DNA from 3 places in the Pelagerythrobacter marensis genome. Region 2 is predicted to be linked to each of the others. Evidence: riboswitches for the same ligand, from Rfam matches in the RefSeq annotation. Region 2 holds a riboswitch; each other region holds the start of a gene.
The links. Region 2 has a riboswitch for cobalamin ahead of V5F89_RS05925 (ABC transporter substrate-binding protein). Riboswitches for the same ligand answer to the same signal wherever they lie in the genome.
Positions count from the first base shown of each region.

Region 1: it holds a riboswitch for cobalamin, as region 2 does, so the genes downstream of both, metE (5-methyltetrahydropteroyltriglutamate--homocysteine S-methyltransferase) here and V5F89_RS05925 (ABC transporter substrate-binding protein) in region 2, are expected to answer to the same signal.
Region 3: it holds a riboswitch for cobalamin, as region 2 does, so the genes downstream of both, V5F89_RS12220 (acyl-CoA thioesterase) here and V5F89_RS05925 (ABC transporter substrate-binding protein) in region 2, are expected to answer to the same signal.

Region 1 covers NZ_CP144918.1:2,808,361-2,814,500, forward strand. The annotation lists gene V5F89_RS13445 (serine hydrolase) at 1-1,192, shown strand, start outside; cobalamin riboswitch at 1,267-1,502, shown strand; gene metE (5-methyltetrahydropteroyltriglutamate--homocysteine S-methyltransferase) at 1,777-4,104, shown strand; gene V5F89_RS13455 (hypothetical protein) at 4,187-4,600, opposite strand; gene V5F89_RS13460 (hypothetical protein) at 4,590-5,021, opposite strand; gene V5F89_RS13465 (ferredoxin--NADP reductase) at 5,104-5,916, opposite strand; gene V5F89_RS13470 (helix-turn-helix domain-containing protein) at 6,126-6,140, opposite strand, start outside.
Region 2 covers NZ_CP144918.1:1,283,780-1,289,919, reverse strand. The annotation lists gene V5F89_RS05935 (flagellar biosynthesis protein FlhA) at 1-451, shown strand, start outside; gene V5F89_RS05930 (FliA/WhiG family RNA polymerase sigma factor) at 448-1,182, shown strand; cobalamin riboswitch at 1,464-1,637, shown strand; gene V5F89_RS05925 (ABC transporter substrate-binding protein) at 2,061-2,876, shown strand; gene V5F89_RS05920 (iron ABC transporter permease) at 2,873-3,856, shown strand; gene V5F89_RS05915 (ABC transporter ATP-binding protein) at 3,853-4,626, shown strand; gene V5F89_RS05910 (DUF1289 domain-containing protein) at 4,610-4,795, opposite strand; gene V5F89_RS05905 (hypothetical protein) at 4,873-6,140, opposite strand, start outside.
Region 3 covers NZ_CP144918.1:2,571,342-2,577,481, forward strand. The annotation lists gene V5F89_RS12205 (hemerythrin domain-containing protein) at 1-243, shown strand, start outside; gene V5F89_RS12210 (phospholipase D-like domain-containing protein) at 259-1,788, shown strand; gene folE (GTP cyclohydrolase I FolE) at 1,803-2,411, shown strand; gene V5F89_RS12220 (acyl-CoA thioesterase) at 2,392-3,231, opposite strand; cobalamin riboswitch at 3,341-3,552, opposite strand; gene V5F89_RS12225 (peroxiredoxin) at 3,614-4,093, opposite strand; gene ahcY (adenosylhomocysteinase) at 4,279-5,691, shown strand; gene V5F89_RS12235 (sensor histidine kinase) at 5,838-6,140, shown strand, end outside.

The DNA.
Region 1 (6,140 bases), 1.4 Mb from region 2:
CGCGCCGCTCGAGGCGGCTGCCGAAGGCGTGGTGGCCGTCCTCCGCGAGGAGCGACCGGCGCGCGAGGTGTTCGCTCCGTCGTTTCTCGCGGCAGTGTCCGAAACGCAACTGAGGGCCATGATGCAGCAGATGACCCGGCAGTTCGGCGCGCTTCACGGATTGGAGAACGTCGCGAGTACCGGCACCGGCGCCGGCGTGATCGCGCTCCGATTCGACCGGGCGATCGCGCGCGGGCCCGTGCGGCTCGACCCGGACGGGCGAGTCACGGGGTTGTTGCTGAACCAGTTCGATCCGATCGACGACGGAGCGGACAAGATCGTGGCCGATCTCGCCGCGCTGCCTGGCAGGATCAGCGTCTATTACGCCCTGCTGGACGACCAGGTCGATCCGATCCTGGCGATCGACGCCGATGCGCAATATGCGATCGGATCGACCTTCAAGCTCTATGTCCTGTCGGCCCTGGCTCGCCAGGTGGTCAGGGGCGAGCGTTCGTGGGACGAAGTCGTGCGCCTCGACAGACGCTCCTTGCCGAGCGGAATATCGCAGGACTGGCCCGAGGGGTCCCCCGTGACGCTGCAGACGCTCGCCACCCTCATGATATCTCTCAGCGATAACACGGCGACAGATCAGCTTATCGCAGTCGTCGGCCGCGACGCCATTGCCGAGGAACTGCGAGCCAGCGGCCACTCGGCGCCCGACATTACCCTGCCGTTTCTTACCACGCTCGAACTGTTCGGCCTCAAAGGCGATCTTCAGCACGGGCTTGCCTATGCCGCGGCGGGCGAGGACGAGCAGGCCCGGCTGATCGATGCATTCTCGACCGAAATCGCCGGCGATCCCGAACGGATAATCAAGCCGACATTCACCCGGCCGACGGCGATCGACACACTCGAATGGTTTGCCAGCGGGCGCGATCTGGCTTCGCTCATGCGGCGCATTGTCGCGCTCGACGATCCCACCGCGCGCCGAATCATGGCGATCGATCCGGCCTTGCCCGAAGGGCGCCGTCAAGACTGGCGCTACGTCGGGTACAAGGGCGGGTCGGAGCCGGGTGTCCTCAACCTGACCTGGCTTCTGCAGGATCAAGAGGGCGAATGGCGTATCCTGACCTTGAGCTGGAACAATCCCGATGCCCCGCTCGACGCGGGCGCGCTGGAACCGATCGCCCAGCGCATACTCGCTTTACCTTAGGGCCAGAGCGACCCCAGAGAGATCAAGATATATAGAACTCTTTATATCTTTCTTGACAATACGAGCGATCGGGGCTTTGTAGGGCCGGTCGAGGTTCCTCGTGCAGGGCGATGCGATTCGCACTTTCGCGAGGCTAAGACGGGAAGCCGGTGACGTCCCGCGGGGATGAAGTCCGGCGCTGCCCCCGCAACTGTAGGCGGAGAGCGGTGCCCCAATTCGACCACTGGTTCCGCCGGGCGGAACCGGGAAGGTTCGGGGCCATCGCGACGACCCGCGAGCCAGGAGACCTGCCTGCGACGCGATAACGTTCTTCGGACGGGGGTTCTTCCGGCGGACGCGCGATAGAAAGGTGCCCTGTATCGGGCCTCCACCTTGCCGCGCGCACGCCCGACCGATCTCCGCCCGCGATGCGAGGTGATACGATCGATGCCGAATATGCCCCATCCGGCCTTCGTTTGCCGCCCGATCCGAATGTGCATGCGCGCCGGGTCTGTCTGACGCGGCGCGCTGCCCCTCACCGCAAACCGACTGATCGAAGAACCAGCAACGGCCGGGCGAAAGCGCGCGGCCGGAGGAGACGACTCATGCCCGTTACCACCGCCAATCTCGGCTTCCCCCGCATCGGTCCGCGCCGCGAACTGAAGAAGGCGCTCGAAGCCTTTTGGGCCGGAAGCATCGACGAAAGCGCGCTGCGCGAAACCGCACGCTCGCTGCGCGCCGCCAACTGGGCGCGGCAGAGCGCGGCCGGAATCGCCGTGCTGCCGAGCAACGATTTCTCGCTCTACGACCAGGTGCTCGACACCAGCGTGATGCTCGGTGCCATTCCGCAGGCCTACCGCGACCTGGGAGCGCCCGATTCGCTCGAGGTCTATTTCGCAATGGCGCGCGGAACGCGATCGGACGCCGAGCGCGAAGACGATGCGGCCTGTAGCCACCGGCAGGAAAGCGACGGCCTGCCGGCGCAGGAAATGACCAAGTGGTTCGACACCAACTATCACTACATGGTCCCCGAGGTAGAGCCGGGCCAGGCGTTCTCGCTCTGCGCGGCCAAGCCGCTGGGCGAATTTGCGGAAGCACTGGCGCTTGGCCATCGCTCGCGCCCCGTGGTGATCGGCCCGGTGACCTGGCTGTTGCTGGCAAAATCGCGCACACCCGGGTTTGCTCCGCTCACGCTGCTCCCCGCCCTGCTGCCGGTCTATCGCGAACTGCTGGCACAGCTGCGCGCCGCCGGCGCCGAATGGGTGCAGATCGACGAGCCGGCACTGGTGACGGATCTGGACGAGACCGCGCGCGAGGCGTTTCGTACCGCCTATGCCGACCTGGGCAGTGCAGCAGGTCCGCAGATCATGCTCACGACCTATTTCGGCGGTCTGGAGGAAAATCTCGACCTTGCCCTGTCGCTTCCCGTCGCCGGTCTGCACCTCGACCTGGTCCGCGCGCCCGATCAGCTGGAGCCTGCCTTGACGCACGCGAGAGAGGATCTCGTGCTTTCCCTGGGCGTGATTGACGGGCGCAACGTGTGGAAGGCCGATCTCGGCGCTCTGATCGATCGGCTCGCCCCCGTTGTGAAGGCCCGCCGCGCAATCCAGATCGCTCCATCCTGCTCGCTGCTTCACGCGCCGATCGATCTCGCGCTCGAAACCGAACTCGACCCGCAGATCGCCGACTGGCTCGCATTCGGCGTGCAGAAGCTGGAGGAACTGGCGCTGCTGGGCCTCGGGCTGGAACGCGGGCGCTACGTCGTTGCCGACGAGCTGTCGGCCAATGCCGATGCGATCGCGGCCCGGCGCGGCTCCCCGCTGACCAACGATCGCGCGGTGCGCGAGCGGGTCGCGGGGATCACGCCCGCGTCGGCGCGCCGCGATATGCCCTTCGCGCGGCGGATCGAACGCCAGCGCGAACATCTCCGCCTTCCGCCGTTGCCGACCACCACCATCGGATCGTTTCCCCAGACCGGCGCCGTGCGTAAAGCCCGTGCCGATCATCGCAAGGGCACGCTCGACCGTGCGGGCTACGAAGCGTTCCTGCGCGAAGAAACCGGGCGGGCGATCCGCTGGCAGGAGGATATCGGCCTCGACGTGCTCGTCCACGGAGAGTTCGAGCGCAACGACATGGTCCAGTATTTCGGCGAACAGCTATCCGGCTTCGCGTTCACCCGCGCCGGATGGGTGCAGAGCTACGGCTCGCGCTGCGTGCGTCCACCGATCCTCTATGGCGATGTCTCGCGCCCGCGCGCGATGACGGTGGACTGGTGGCGCCATGCCCAGAGCCTGACCGAACGCCCCGTGAAAGGGATGCTGACCGGCCCGATCACGATCCTGCAATGGTCGTTCGTGCGCGACGATCAGCCGCGTGCCGAAACCTGCCGCCAGATCGCGCTGGCGATCCGCGACGAAGCGAACGACCTCGAAGCCGCGGGCGCGCGGATCATCCAGATCGACGAAGCTGCCCTGCGCGAAGGGCTGCCGCTCCGCCGCGCGGGCTGGGACGAGTATCTGGACTGGGCGGTCGAATGCTTCCGCCTGGCGGCATCCGGCGTCGCGCCGGAAACGCAGATCCATACCCACATGTGCTATTCGGAATTCAACGATATCATCGCCGCGATCGGGGCGATGGATGCCGATGTCATCTCGATCGAAACCGCCCGGTCGAAGATGGAATTGCTCGATGCCTTCGCCAGCTACCGCTATCCGGCGGAGATCGGACCGGGGGTCTACGATATCCATTCGCCCCGTGTTCCGCCGGCAGACGAGATAGAGGCCCTGCTGCGCAAGGCCTCTGCCGCAATCGATCCGCGGCAGCTGTGGGTCAATCCCGATTGCGGCCTGAAAACCCGCAAGTGGGAAGACGTGCGCCCTGCCCTGACCAACATGGTCGCGGCGGCCCGGTCGGTTCGCGGCACGCTCGCCTGACCGGCCTGGCGTGGCGGCCGGGGCGAGCGCCTTTGCCCCGGCCGCGCCCGTCGTTGCCGTTCGTCCTGCGAGCGGGCGGGTCTCAACCGACGCCCGTCACCAGGTGCCGCATCATGCGCCGCGCAGCCGCCCAGACGGCATTGCGACCACCTTCCCCGATCATGTCGCGGACGAACGCGTCGAACCGGGCGCGTTCGCCGCGCGCCGCCGCAGTCGCCAGATCGACCAGCAGCATTTCGTCGTAGCTGAAGGCGGGCTGGCACGGGGGGTTGAGAACGATCTTCTCCGGCCATGCCCGCCCCGCCTCGTCCATGAATACATGGAAGCTCTGCACCGCGCACAGCGTGCCGAGATGCCGGGCAAGCCCGCGGTGCGAATAGTCGTTCACATTTCGCGCCAGGTGGGTGTAGCGCATCGCGCAGACCAGCCGCGCCTGGACCGGCGGCACGGTCCGCAGGTCCGGCGTGCTGGTGAGCTGGGCAAGATCAAAAGCCACGAAACGCCTCCTTCGATGAAACGCGCTCGAACGGGCACCGGGCCGCCACGCCCGGGGCCGCGCCCGGCAAGGCGGTGCCTTCCTCGATCGCGAAGGCGCGGCGCACGACCATCGCCGCCCAGCAGATCGCACCGGGAAGGCCGTGCGGCACCTGAACGACGGCGACAGCAGGCCGCAGCGCGGGCGCGATCGAGACCACCCCCAGCAGCGCGCGCTCGTCGGGCGAGAGGCGCTGGCTGCAACAACGTTCCGCGTGCAGCGGCCGCCCCAGGTGCGCTTCGATCAATTCGAACAGGCTGGCGCAGGCCGGCACGGCCTCGTCGGGCAGATCGAGCGGCGCGACGATTTCCTGCATTCGGGCGAAGTCGCCCGCGCCCGCTCCCGCTGCACGGCAGGCCGACCAGGCCCTGAACAATCGCACCAATATGCCTTGCGCAAATTTCTCTCTTCCCGTTGCCATGTTTCCTCTCCCCGGCGAATGCGACGACTGCGAAAGGGCGGCGCTAGCCGACGAAAGCACGCTCGATAACGAACTGGCCCGGCCGCGAATTGCTGCCTTCGACGAAGCCGCGCGCTTCCAGGTCGACCGCATGATCCCTGATCATGGCCATGCTGCCGCACAGCATGATGCGATCGCCCTGCGGGTCGAAGCACCGGGGGCCGCTCACGCGTTCGAACAGCGTCCCCCGTTCGATCAGGCGCGCGATCCGGCCCTGCGTTCCGAAAGGCTCGCGCGTGACGGTGGGCAGGTAATGGAACTGCAGCAGCGCCTCGTCCTGGACGAGGGGATCGCCCGCCAGCTGCCCTTCCAGCAGGTCGCGCCAAGCAAGGTCGGCGACCTGGCGCACGCAATGGACCAGCACGATCTCGGCAAAGCGGGCGTAAACCTCGGGATCCCTGACCAGGCTCATGAACGGCGCGATCCCGGTTCCGGTCGACAGCAGGAACAGGCGGCGGCCGGGCAGGAGCGCGTCGGTCACCAGCGTGCCGGTTGCCTTCCTGCCCAGATAGACCGGGTCGCCCGCGCGGATATGGCGCAGGCGCGAGGTCAGCGGCCCATCCTCGATTTTGACCGACAGGAATTCCAGCTCGTCGGCATAGGCCGGGCTGGCGATCGAATAGGCGCGCAGCAAGGGCCGTCCATCGCCGGGCAGGCCGACCATCGCGAATTCTCCCGATCGGAAGCGGAAGCCCGGCGGCCGGGTAATGGCGAAGCAGAACAGCCGATCGGTCAGATGGCGAACGCGCGTCACCGTTTCCACCGCAAGCGCTGCCGAAGGACTGAAGGCTGCGCGATCTATGGCCTGATGTGTCAAGAACAGGTTCCCGTGATGGAGAGTCGTTAATTGCGAGTGATTGTCATTAGCGACTCTGGAGCAGAAACGTCAACAGCGGACCGACATTGCCCGGCCCCGTTTCTCCCCAGCCCGTTTCTGCGCGGTGCCGAAACGCGTGGACAAGTTTGCCCCGCCCCCGGACGCAGCGCGTCTCGGGATCGGCAGGGACCGGCAGATGGGCGGTTCGGTCAGGCCAGCTTCGG
Region 2 (6,140 bases):
CATGCTGCGCGCCGATCTCGGCCCGATGCTGGTCGGCAGCCTCTGCCCGCCCGACCAGCGCCTGCCCGTGATCACGCTGGCCGCGCAGCTTGAGGAAATGGTCGTCGGCGGGATGCAGGACCCGACCAGCGGCGCGATCGTGATCGAACCGGACCTGGCCCGGTCGATCGGCGAACGGATCGCGGCGATTCTGGCCGAGCGCCCGGCCGGCGCCGGCACCCCCGCTCTGATCGTGCAGCCCCGCGCACGCCGCCCGCTGGCCAGCCTGCTGCGGCTGCGCGCGCCGGGCTGCGCGGTGCTGTCGATCAACGAACTTCCCGTCTCCCAGCCGATCGAGGTGATCGCGGTTGTCGGGGGCGAAGACCAACCCGCTCCGCAGGCCGAACCGGCCGGACAGGCCGAACAGCCCGCGGCGGGCGCAGAGATGAGAACGGAGGCGATGGCCGCATGAAGCTCGATCATACCCAGTTCGCGGCAGCGGAAGCCTATCGCGGCAATGTCGGCGACCGGGTGACCCGGTTCCTGCCGATGGTCCGCAAGCTTGCCTGGCACCTGTCGGGCAGCGGCGGCCCGACGGTCGATGTCGAGGATCTGATTCAGGCGGGCCTGGTCGCGCTGACCGAATGCGCGCAGAAGCACGATTCGCCCAGCGACGACGGCTTTGCCGCCTATGCCAAGATGCGCGTGCGCGGCGCGATGGTGGACCTGCTGCGCAGCGCCTCGCCCGATTCGCGCGGCGCGCGCACGCGCCGGCGGATGCTTGAGACGACGCGGGCGAAACTGCGCCGCTCGCTCGACCGCGAGCCGTCGGCGCCCGAACTGGCCGAAGCGCTCGACATGCCGGTGAAGGATTTTCTCCAGTTCGAGCGCGATCTGGCGGAAACGCGGATCGCCTCGCTCGACGAATGCTATTCGGAAACCGACGGCGCCTTCGCCTCGGCCGAACCCGACGCCGAACGGCAGGTTCTCCAGCAGGAAGACCGCGAAAGCCTGATCGCGGCGCTCTCGGGCCTGGGTGAACGGCACCAGCTGGTGATCCAGCTCTATTTCGTCGAGGAACTCAACTTGTCCGAAATCGCCGCCGTTCTGGAAGTCAGCGTGCCGCGCGTGCACCAGCTCAAGGCCGCCGCGCTGGCGAAAATGCGCAAGGCGATGGCGGATGCGGATAGCGGGTCGGTTTGAATTTCTGCGATCAAGTGGAGGCGGCCACCAACACCTCCGTCACCCCGGACTTGATCCGGGGTCCCGCTTGTTTCGTTCGTACCAAGGCCACCTCCCCCCGCTCGCGGAAGGTAGCGGGACCCCGGATCAAGTCCGGGGTGACGACGGTAAAGTTGCCGCAGCATTCGCCAGAGCTGCCAAGACACGGATATGCAAACCGACCCGCTACCGTGCAGCGCTGCGCAGGATTGACCCGCTCCGCCATTGACAACCCGCGCCTCGCGGCCGCAAGTGCCGCGCCAGACGGTGCCGCTTTTGCGGCGAAGAGGGAAGCCGGTGCAAAGCCGGCGCTGTGCCCGCAACTGTAAGCGGGGAGCCCCGGGCCACCGCGTCACTGGACACCGTTTCCGGCAACGGAGCGGCTTTCCGGGAAGACGGCCCAGGGCGCCGATCCGCAAGCCAGGAGACCTGCCGTCGCGTCGTTCGTCCGGGAGCCGGGTCAGCTCGATCGGACGGGAAACGCGTTTTCCCGCAGAAGCGACAGCCATCGGCCGGGCTATCGGCGCCGGAGCGAGAAGCCCCCGGCGGGCCAAGACTGTCCAGGCGATGCGGGGCCCCGAGCCTCCCCGCGCCGCGAACGGGGTTCCGCCATGCGCGATGCAGGATGGCCGAAAAGCGCGCCAGGGCCAATCGGCATTCAGCCCCGGCGGTCTGCAAATGGCGGCTTTCAGCGTCACCGGTCCTCGAAAACGGGGACATCTCTCACACCCGTTTGTCATTCCCGCGCACGCGGGAATCCATGGAGCAACCGCCGTACCCTGGATCCCCGCTTTCGCGGGGATGACACCGGGCACAAATGGCGATCGGTCCTGAGGCGAAAGCACCGGCTTGCCGGCCTCGTGGCGTTGTTCCTGGCATCCTGCGCTCCGGCGCCGGAACCAGCCGCCCCACCGGGCACCGAACCGCAACGCATCGTCAGCCTCGATTATTGCGCCGACCAGTACGTGCTCCGCTTCGCCGATCGCGACGCGATCCTCGCGCTCTCGCCCTATGCGGGGGAGCGGTTCTCTTACATGCGCGCCGAGGCCGAAGGGCTGCCCATGGTGCGGCCGCGCACCGCCGATATTCTCGCACTCCGGCCCGACCTCGTGATCCGCTCGTTCGGCGGAGGGGCCGACGTGGTGCCCTTTCTCGAAGACCTCGGCGTGCCGGTGGTCCAGATCGGCTTCCCGCAAACGATCGCCGAAGTGCGCGAGGAAGTGGTGCGCGTGGGCAGCGCGCTGGGCGCCGGGGCGGAGGCGCAGCGCGTGGCGGCCGATATGGACCGCCGCCTCGCCGCCCTGCCGGCCCCGCCGGACAGGCCCCGCACCGCGCTTTACATGACGCCGGGGGGCATGACCTCGGGCGAAGGCACGTTGGTCCACGAAATCCTGCGCACCGCCGGGCTCGCCAATTTCCAGGACCGGGCCGGCTGGAACATCCTGCCGCTCGAGCGGCTCGCCTACGAACGCCCCGACGTGGTCGCGCCGGCCTTCTACGAAGGCGTCGAAAGCCAGGGCGACATCTGGAGCGCCGCGCGCCACCCGGTGGCGCAGGCGCAGCTCGAAAACCGCCCCGTCGTGCCGCTCGAAGGCGCCTGGACAAGCTGCGGCGGATGGTTCCTGATCGACGCGATCGAGGCGCTGTCGCACGCGGCACAGAGAGACGCGCCATGACCGCGCGTGCGAACCTTCTCCTCGTGCTCGCGCTGATCGGCGCGATCCTGCTCGCCCTCCTGCTCGGCTCGGTGCCGTTGTCGTTCGCGCGCGTGCTGGGCGCGCTGAGCCTGCAAGGGAGTGCGGGCGATAGCCTCGTGGTCTGGCAGATCCGCCTGCCCCGCGCGCTCGCCGCCGCCGCGGTCGGCGCGGCGCTGGGGATGAGCGGCGCGGCGCTGCAGGGCCTGCTGCGCAACCCGCTCGCCGAACCGGGCATTCTCGGCGTCTCCGCCACCGCCGCGCTGTTCGCGACCTTCGTGCTCTTCTTCGGCCTCGCCGGCGCCGGTCCGCTGATCCTGCCGCTGGCCGCGATTGCCGGAGCGCTGGCGGCGACACTGGTGGTCGCGATCGCTGCACTACGGACCCGCTCGGCGGTGACGCTGATCCTGGTCGGCGTCGGCCTGTCGAGCTTTTCCGCCGCGCTGATGGCGTTGCTGATGAACCTCGCGCCCAATCCCTTCACGCTGGCCGACATGATCAACTGGACGCTGGGCACGGTCGCCAACCGCAGCTTCGCCGATCTCGCCTACGCCGCGCCGTTCCTTGTCGTGGGTTTCGGCACGCTTCTCGCCACCCGCCGGGGTCTCGCCGCGCTGGCGCTGGGGGAGGAAGCGGCGGAGGGCGTCGGGCTGGACCTCAGGCGGCAGCGGCTCGCGGTGATCCTCGGCGCGGGGTTGGCGACCGGCGCGGCGGTCTCGCTCGCGGGCGCGATCGGCTTCGTCGGGATCGTCGCGCCGCACCTCGTCCGGCCCCTCGTCGGCTACGATCCGGCGCGCCTGCTGGTGCCCTCGGCCCTGCTCGGCGCGCTGGTGCTGGTCCTGGCCGACATTGGCGTGCGGCTCCTGCCGACCGACAGCGAACTGCGGCTGGGCGTCGTCGCCGCGCTGATCGGGGCGCCGATCTTCGTCTGGATCGCCGCACGCGGGAGGCTCATGCGATGAGCGTGCTCGAAGCCCACGGGCTCACCTATCGCGCCGGGGGGCGCCCGCTCGTCGAAAATGCCGGCTTTCGGCTCGGCCCGGGCGAGCTGACCATGCTGATCGGTCCCAACGGTTCGGGCAAGTCGACTCTCCTGCGGCTCGCACTGGGCCTGCTCGCGCCCGACGCGGGCGAGGCGCTGATCGACGGCACCAGCGTCCGCAGCCTCTCGCCGATGGCCCGCGCGCGCAAGATCGCCTACCTGCCGCAGACGCGCCCGCTCGCCTGGCCGATGCCGGTGCGCGACGTGATCGCGCTCGGCCGTTTCGCCTATGGCGCGGCGCCCGGCCGGCTCTCGGCGGAGGATGCGGCGGCAGTGGCACGCGCGGTCGCGGCCTGCCGCCTCGCCGGGTTCGAGGAGCGCGCCGCCGACACGCTCTCGGGCGGAGAGCTGGCACGGGTCCATCTTGCACGCGCATTCGCGGCGGAAACGCCGCTGCTGGTGGCGGACGAGCCGGTCGCCGCGCTCGACCCGCGCTACCAGCACGAAGTCGCGCAGCTCTTCGCCGCCGCCGCGCACGCGGGGCGCGGCGTGCTGACCGTCGTTCACGACCTGGCGCTGGCGGCGCGCTACGCCGATCGCCTGATCTGGATGAAGGACGGGCGGATCGTGGCGCAGGGCTCTGTCGAAGAAACGATGACCGCGGCGCGGCTGGCCGATGTCTTCGGCGTTGCGGCGCGGATCGAACGGAGCGAGGGCGCCCTCGCGCTGACCGTCACCGGGCCCGCCTGAGCTGCGCCAGACGCGCCGCCGCGGCAGTCACGATCGCCCGCCGTTCCGTTTCCTCCGCCGTCTGCCAGCGGCCAATCTCGTCGAGCGTGCGCCCGCATCCTTCGCACAGCGCGCCGTCGGCGGAAACGCGGCAGATATTGCGGCACGGGGAAGCGACCGGTGTGTCCATTCCGGCCCCGTGCGCGATCCGGCCCGGCAATTGCAATCCTTTCCTCGCAATGCCCAGAGCGGGAGCGCATCGACGGCCTAGAACTGCTTGCGGATCGAGACCTTCACCGTTCGCCCCAGAGGGTCGATCTCGTAACGCGCGAACCCCGGCGGAACGGTGCCGTCGGACAGCGTTACCCGGCGGTAGGAGTCGAACAGGTTCTCGACATCGAGCGAAAGCCGGAGATCGGCGAGCCATCCGGCATTTTCGGCATCGGCCGCGAACTCGGCCGGTTCTGCAAACAGGCCGAAATCGACCGATAGCGGCGGGCGATAGCGGAAATCGGAAGCGGGCGGCGCGGCAGCGGTCGCTCTTACGCGCGACGGGCTGCTCCAGGTCGCCTGCAGGTTCGCACCGATCGCCTTACGCCCCACCGTCGCGCGCGCCGAAAGCGCGTGGCGCGACTGGCCGGTCTCCGCCAGCCGGTCGATGACCGGCGCCCCGGGGTGGATCAGCAGCTCGTTTTCCAGCTTCCACGTATGGTTGATCGACAGCGTATAGCGCAGCGGATCGCGCCCCGATATCGCGCCGCGGCCCGACGCCGCGGACGGATCGGGCAGGCGCAGGTTCACGCCCGACACCAGCTCGCTTTCCGAACTGCGCGCGATATTGATCGCACGCGCGTCGACCGCGACCAGCCGCCCGGCATCGTCGCGCGTGACCCGCTCCGGGAAAGCCGCCTCGGTCGCCGGGGTCAGCTCGGGAAACGGCGCGATCCCGCCCTGCCCCTCGCGCCGGCGATAACGGACATCGAGCGTCAGCGCCAGGCTGTCCAGCGGGCGGAGCTGGGCGGATAGCGAGAGGGTGCGGCGGCTGCCCCGATCGAGCGCGGGATTGCCGCCGGTGATCCACAGGGGTTCCGCCAGTTCCTGCCGCACGAAATCGTAAAGCAGCTTCACCGTCTCGACTCGCGGCGCCCCCAGGTCGTCGCTCGACGGGGCGGTTTCGCGATGTTCGAAAGAGCCGCGCAGCCGGACGAAGGACGCCGGCGACCAGGTGAAACCCGCGCCATATTGCCGGCGCAGCGCGCTGCCCGAACTGGCCCGGCCGCCCGCCGACAGATCGAGCGACAGGTCGCCCAGCGGCAGCAGGCCGGCATCGCCGCGCCGCGCCAGCGGAATGTCGAGCGCCAACTCTCCCCCGCCGCGGCGATGGGTGGTGCGGCTGCTGCCCGGCTGCGCGTTGCCGAGGCGGTCGAGCGGGGTGAACCTGCTCTCGCTGCCCATCGCGTCCACGGTGACGCTGGCGTTGACCGGTGCGTCGGCCAGTTCGAACACCTGCTTCGCCGCATTGATCCTGAGGCTCA
Region 3 (6,140 bases), 1.3 Mb from region 2:
ATGCTGAACGATCTGGCCGCGACCGACATGTCGTCGAGCGCGTGGCTGACCAAGTTCAAAACGCTCGATCATCGCTATCGCCACCACATCGACGAGGAAGAGGAAGATCACTTTCCCGATTTCGAAGGTTATCTTACAGACGAGGATGAGGAGCACATGGAATCGGTGTTCGAACGTCGCAAGCGCGAGGAGAAAGCGGATGCCGAAGTCACGCCCGAAAAAATGGAAGACGCCAAGGAATAACAGCGCGGAGGCGGGGTGAGAACAGGCGACGCCGGGGCCGCGGAGGCCGAGTTCGGCGACGAGTCCGACGAGCCCGGGGTATGGCGATATGCCCGGGTCGATCGGGCCAGCGTGATCGTCGATGCTGCCGATTATTTCGCGCTGATGCAGCAGGCGATGCTGAAGGCGCGGCATCGGATATTTCTGGTCGGGTGGGATTTCGACACCCGCATCCACCTGGCACTCGGCCGCAGGTGGTTTCATCGCATCCTGCGGCGAAAATATCCCCGCCGGCTGGGCAGTTTCCTGATGTGGCTGGCGCGCCATCGCCAGGGTCTGGAGATTCGCGTGCTCAAATGGAGCCTGGGCCTCGTCCAGTTCTTCACGCGCGGATACATGCTGGTCGATCTGGCGCGCATGGCTGCCCACAAGGGGATCACCCTGAAGTTCGATACCCACCATCCCGTCGGTTGTTCGCATCATCAGAAGATCGCCGTGCTCGACGACAAGCTGGCGGTTTGCGGCGGGATCGACATGACTCAGGACCGGTGGGATACGCGCGACCACCACGAACACGACCGGCGCCGCCGCCGGCCGCATGGCAGGCGTTACGGGCCCTGGCACGATGCCACCATGATGTTCGAGGGGGAGGCGGCCAGGATCCTGGGCGTTCTGGGCCGCGAACGATGGGAACGGGCTGGCGGGGAAACCCTGGACCAGGTTCCGATTCCCGAAGAGAGCCTGTGGCCCGACGGTCTGGCCGTGCAGTTCGAGAACGTCGAACTCGGCATTGCCCGCACGCGCGCCTGCTACGACGGTATGCCGCAGGTTTGCGAGATCGAGCAACTTCTGCTGGCACAGATCCGTCAGGCAAAGCGCTTCATCTACAGCGAGAACCAGTATTTCACCTCGCGCAAGATCGCCGAAGCGATCGGTGAGCGATTGAAGGAGGACGATCCGCCCGAAATCGTGATGGTCCAGCCCAAAACGGCCGAAGGCTGGCTGGAACAGCAGGCGATGGATTACGCGCGGGTGCGACTGATCGAGTGTCTGGCCGAACTCGATCACAAGGACCGTTTTCGCATCTATGTGCCCCATACGGGGGAAACGCCGATCTACGTCCACGCCAAGGTCACGATTATTGACGACCGCATCCTGCGGATCGGGTCGGCCAACTTCAACAACCGTTCGATGGGTCTCGATTCGGAATGCGACGTGTTCTTGGACTGCGATCGACCGGGCAACGACCATGCGGCGGCAGGCATCGCTGCGCTGCGGCATTCCCTGCTGGCCGAACATTGCGGGCTGGCGGAGGAGGAGGTCGGTCGGCTGCTGGCAGACGATCCGTCGATGCATCGCCTGATCGCGCGCCATGGGCAGGGCGACGGGCGATCGCTGCGGCCCTATGAAGTGCCCGATCTCAGCGGAGTCGAGGAAGCGCTCGCCGATTCCGGCATCCTCGACCCGGAAAACCCGCAGGACATCCTCGAGCCGTTTGCCAACGGCGGACTTTTCCGCAAGGGAAGCCTTCTGCGAAGCGCTGCCCGCAGCGTGAAAAAGGCATGAAAGGGGACGATAGCATGAGCAGTCTGGTCGGGCCGGACGAAGACGTATTGCACGGCAAACCACCCGTGCCCGACGATGTGCAGGAAGCGATCCGCACACTGATCCGCTGGGCGGGCGACGACCCGGAGCGGGAAGGGCTGCTCGACACCCCCAGCCGCGTTGCCCGCGCGTGGAAGGAATATTGCCTCGGCTATCGCGAGGATCCCGCGATCCATCTGAGCCGCGTTTTCGAGGAGGTCGGCGGCTACAACGAAATCGTCCTGCTGAAGGACATTCCCTTCCAGAGCCACTGCGAACACCATATGGCGCCGATCATCGGCAAGGCCGCGATCGCCTATCTGCCGACCGACCGCGTCGTCGGCATTTCCAAGCTCGCTCGCGTGCTCCACGGTTTCGCCCGCCGCCTGCAGGTGCAGGAGCGGCTGACCGCCGAAGTTGCCGACTGCATCTGGGAGCACCTCCAGCCCCAGGGCGTGGCAGTCGTGATCGAAGCGAGCCACAGCTGCATGACCGCACGCGGGGTCCGTACCCCCGGCGTGACGATGACCACCAGCCGCATGATGGGCACGTTCCTCGACGACCCGCGCAGCCGCGAGGAAGTGCTCAAGCTGATGGGCTATTGAGAGGCAGGGGGTGCCCCTCGGGATCGACGCTGACCAGTGTGAACAGGGCGGTCGCGGCATGTCGCCGCTCGCCGGTCAGTAGCGCTTCCGACCATAGCTCGACCGCCACGCGGATCGAACTGCGCCCCGTCATCTTCACTTGCGCCACCAGCTCTACCATGTCGCCTTCGCCGATCGGGGCGACGAAATCGATCCGGTCGGACGATGCCATGACGAGGACTCTACGCACGTGCCTGGTCGCGGCGATAAACGCGGCCTTGCCCATCATCCGCAGCGCATCGCCGCCGTAGAGCGTGCCGTAGTGATTGGTCTGCCCGGGGAACACCATCTCGGCCAGTCTCAGCGCGCCGCCCCAGGCCGCCTCTCCCGCACTTTCGTCAGGCGCGATCGGTGGAAGCGGCAGGCGCGTGTCCGGCCCTTTTCGCGCCACCATTGCGAAGCGGCCTCTCGTGCACACGTTCCGTTCGCCCGTTACCGGCCCCTCGGCCACCAGCTCGACTTCGACATCGAGCGAGCTGGAGCCGACGCGCACCACCCGGCCGGTCACTTCGACCATATCGCCTTCGCGCGCAGGAGCGGCGAAATCGATCTTCTCGCATGATGCGGTGACGAACGGCGCGCGGCCGTGGCGCGATGCGGCGAGGAATGCCACTTTGTCCATGTGGGCGAGCGCCACGCCGCCGAACAGGGTGCCGTGATGGTTGGCGTCGCCGGGGAACACCATGTCGATCAATTGCACCGGCCGGCCGGTGCAGGCTTTCGGATTGCCGTCGTCGGACGCCGGCGGTGTGGAGCCGGGCGAGGGGGTGCGAAGCGTCATCGTCGTCTAATCCCGCGAATGGGGCGAGACGGCCGATCGGGCACGCGCACCGGTCGCGCAGGCTTGGCCGCGCGGCTTGCATGCGACCAGACCGGGCACCCCGCCGGTGGACGTTTTCGTGTCGGAGGCAGGTCTCCTGGCTCGCGGGTCGGCGCGGACGGTCCGTCTTCCCAGGGCGAGACCCCCAGTGACATCGATGGACCGCCGCTCTCCGCTTACAGTTGCGGGGGCAGCGCCGGACTTGCCCGCAGGGCGCACCGGCTTCCCGTCTTAGCTCCGGCAGGACAGCCCAGCCGGAGAACCTCGACACCGTTCGAATCGCGCCGATCGGGGCGCGGGTCAAGGCGGTCCGGCGTCAGACGCGCGGACCGCCGGCAGATCGTCAGAGCTGGCCGAGCATGTGCTCCGCACTCGAGACCGAGAAATCGCCCGGCTGCTCGACATTGAGTTCCTTCACCACGCCGTCTTCGACGATCATCGAATAGCGCTGGCCGCGCTGGCCGAGTCCGAAACCGCTGCCGTCCATGGTCAGCCCGGTCGCCTGCGCGAATTCGCCGTTCCCGTCGGCCAGCATCGTGATGTCCGAAGATCCGGCCTGGCTGTTCCACGCGCTCAGGACGAACGCATCGTTGACCGCGGTGCAGGCAATCTCGTCCACACCCTTCGCCTTGAGGTCCGCTGCCTTCTCGACATAGCCGGGCAGATGGCGCGCCGAGCAGGTCGGCGTGAACGCGCCGGGGACCGAAAACAGCGCCACTTTCTTGCCCTGGAAATACTCGCTCGTCTGAACCTGTTCGGGACCGTTCTCGGTCGCCTTCACCAGCTTCACATCGGGAATTCTGTCGCCAACCGAAATCGTCATCTCGCAATATCCTTTCGTCGTCCCATTCGTTCGCGTGCCGATATAGAGGCTGCAATGCGCGCGGCAACGGCAAAGGATATAAAGATCGCTTTATATTTGCTTCGCGGCAGGGCGGTCGCTAAATGCGCAGACCCGAAGAACCCGCGCTCCGCGCGCGCAATGCAAGCAGATTTCAGGAGAATTTCGTGGCCGACGCCAAGCAGGATTACATCGTCAAGGACATCAGCCTCGCCGACTACGGACGCGACGAGATCGCGATCGCCGAAACCGAAATGCCGGGGTTGATGGCGCTGCGCGAGGAGTACGGCGAAGCGCAGCCGCTGAAGGGCGCGCGGATCACCGGGTCGCTGCACATGACGATCCAGACCGCGGTCCTGATCGAAACGCTGACCGCGCTCGGTGCGGAAGTGCGGTGGGCGACCTGCAACATTTTCTCGACCCAGGATCATGCCGCCGCGGCTATGGCCGCCAACGGCGTGCCGGTGTTCGCGGTGAAGGGCGAAAGCCTGGCCGATTACTGGGACTATGTCGGCAGGATTTTCGACTGGTCGACCGGCGACGACGCCGATCGCACGGCCAACATGATCCTCGACGATGGCGGCGATGCGACGATGTTCGCGCTCTGGGGCGCGCGGATCGAGGCGGGCGAGGAAATGCCTGCGCCGCAGAACGCCGAAGAGATCGAGATGCAGCGCGCGCTCAAGGCGTTCGTCAAGGCGAAGCCGGGCTACCTCACGAAATCGGTCAAGGCGATCAAGGGCGTTTCGGAAGAGACCACCACCGGCGTCATGCGGCTGTATCAGATCGCCAAGCAGGGCAAGCTGCCGTTCCCCGCGATCAACGTGAATGACAGCGTGACCAAATCGAAGTTCGACAATCTCTACGGGTGCAAGGAATCGCTGGTCGATGCGATCCGCCGCGCGACCGACGTCATGCTGGCCGGCAAGGTCGCCTGCGTCGCGGGCTACGGCGACGTCGGCAAAGGCTCGGCGGCGTCGCTGCGCAATGGCGGTGCGCGCGTCATGGTGACCGAGATCGATCCGATCTGCGCGCTCCAGGCGGCGATGGACGGGTTCGAGGTGGTGACGATGGAAGAAGCCGTGCAGCGCTGCGACATCTTCGTCACCGCGACCGGCAACGAGGATGTTATCACCGCCGAGCACATGAAGGCGATGAAGCACATGGCGATCGTGTGCAACATCGGGCACTTCGACAGCGAGATCCAGATCTCCGCGCTCGACAACTACACCTGGAAGGAGATCAAGCCGGGCACGGACCTCGTGACTTTCCCCGACGGCAAGTCGATCCTCGTCCTCGCGAAGGGGCGGCTGGTGAACCTGGGCTGCGCCACGGGCCATCCGAGCTTCGTGATGAGCAGCAGCTTCACCAATCAGACGCTGGCGCAGATCGAACTGTTCACCAAGTCAGGCGAGTATCAGAACGACGTTTACGTCCTGCCCAAGCATCTCGACGAGAAGGTCGCCGCGCTGCATCTCGAAAAGCTCGGCGCCACGCTGACGCAGCTGAGCAAGAAGCAGGCCGACTATATCGGCGTTCCGCAACAGGGGCCGTTCAAGCCGGATCACTACCGGTACTAGGCGGCAGGGGCTTTGGCCCCGCCCCGGCTGGCCGCCCGCAGCGGTTGTCCGGGGCGGGAAGCCATCGGGCCTGCCGGACCGCTGCCTTCGCCGGGACCGACAGGATTGCCGTTGCATCGCGCGCGCTTGCCGCATAGCTGACCGGCATGGACCTTTCCCCCACCGCGCTGGCGTTGATCGGGCTGCTGCTGGCGGCCTGGACCGCCGGCGCCGCCTGGCTGATGATTGCCGCCGCGGGGAAGGCGAAGGGCGCGGAGACCAGCCGCAAGGCGGCGCGGCGCATGGCGCGTATGATCGACGAGGCCCCGGCCATTCCGCTGCTGGTGCGCGCCGACATGCGCATCGAAGCGTCGGAACGGCTGGCAGGCTGGCTCGGCCTGGCCCGCCTGCCGGTCTACCTCAGCGAACTCTCCGGCCCGGGTGGAGAAGGGTTGTCCCGCGCGCAATTG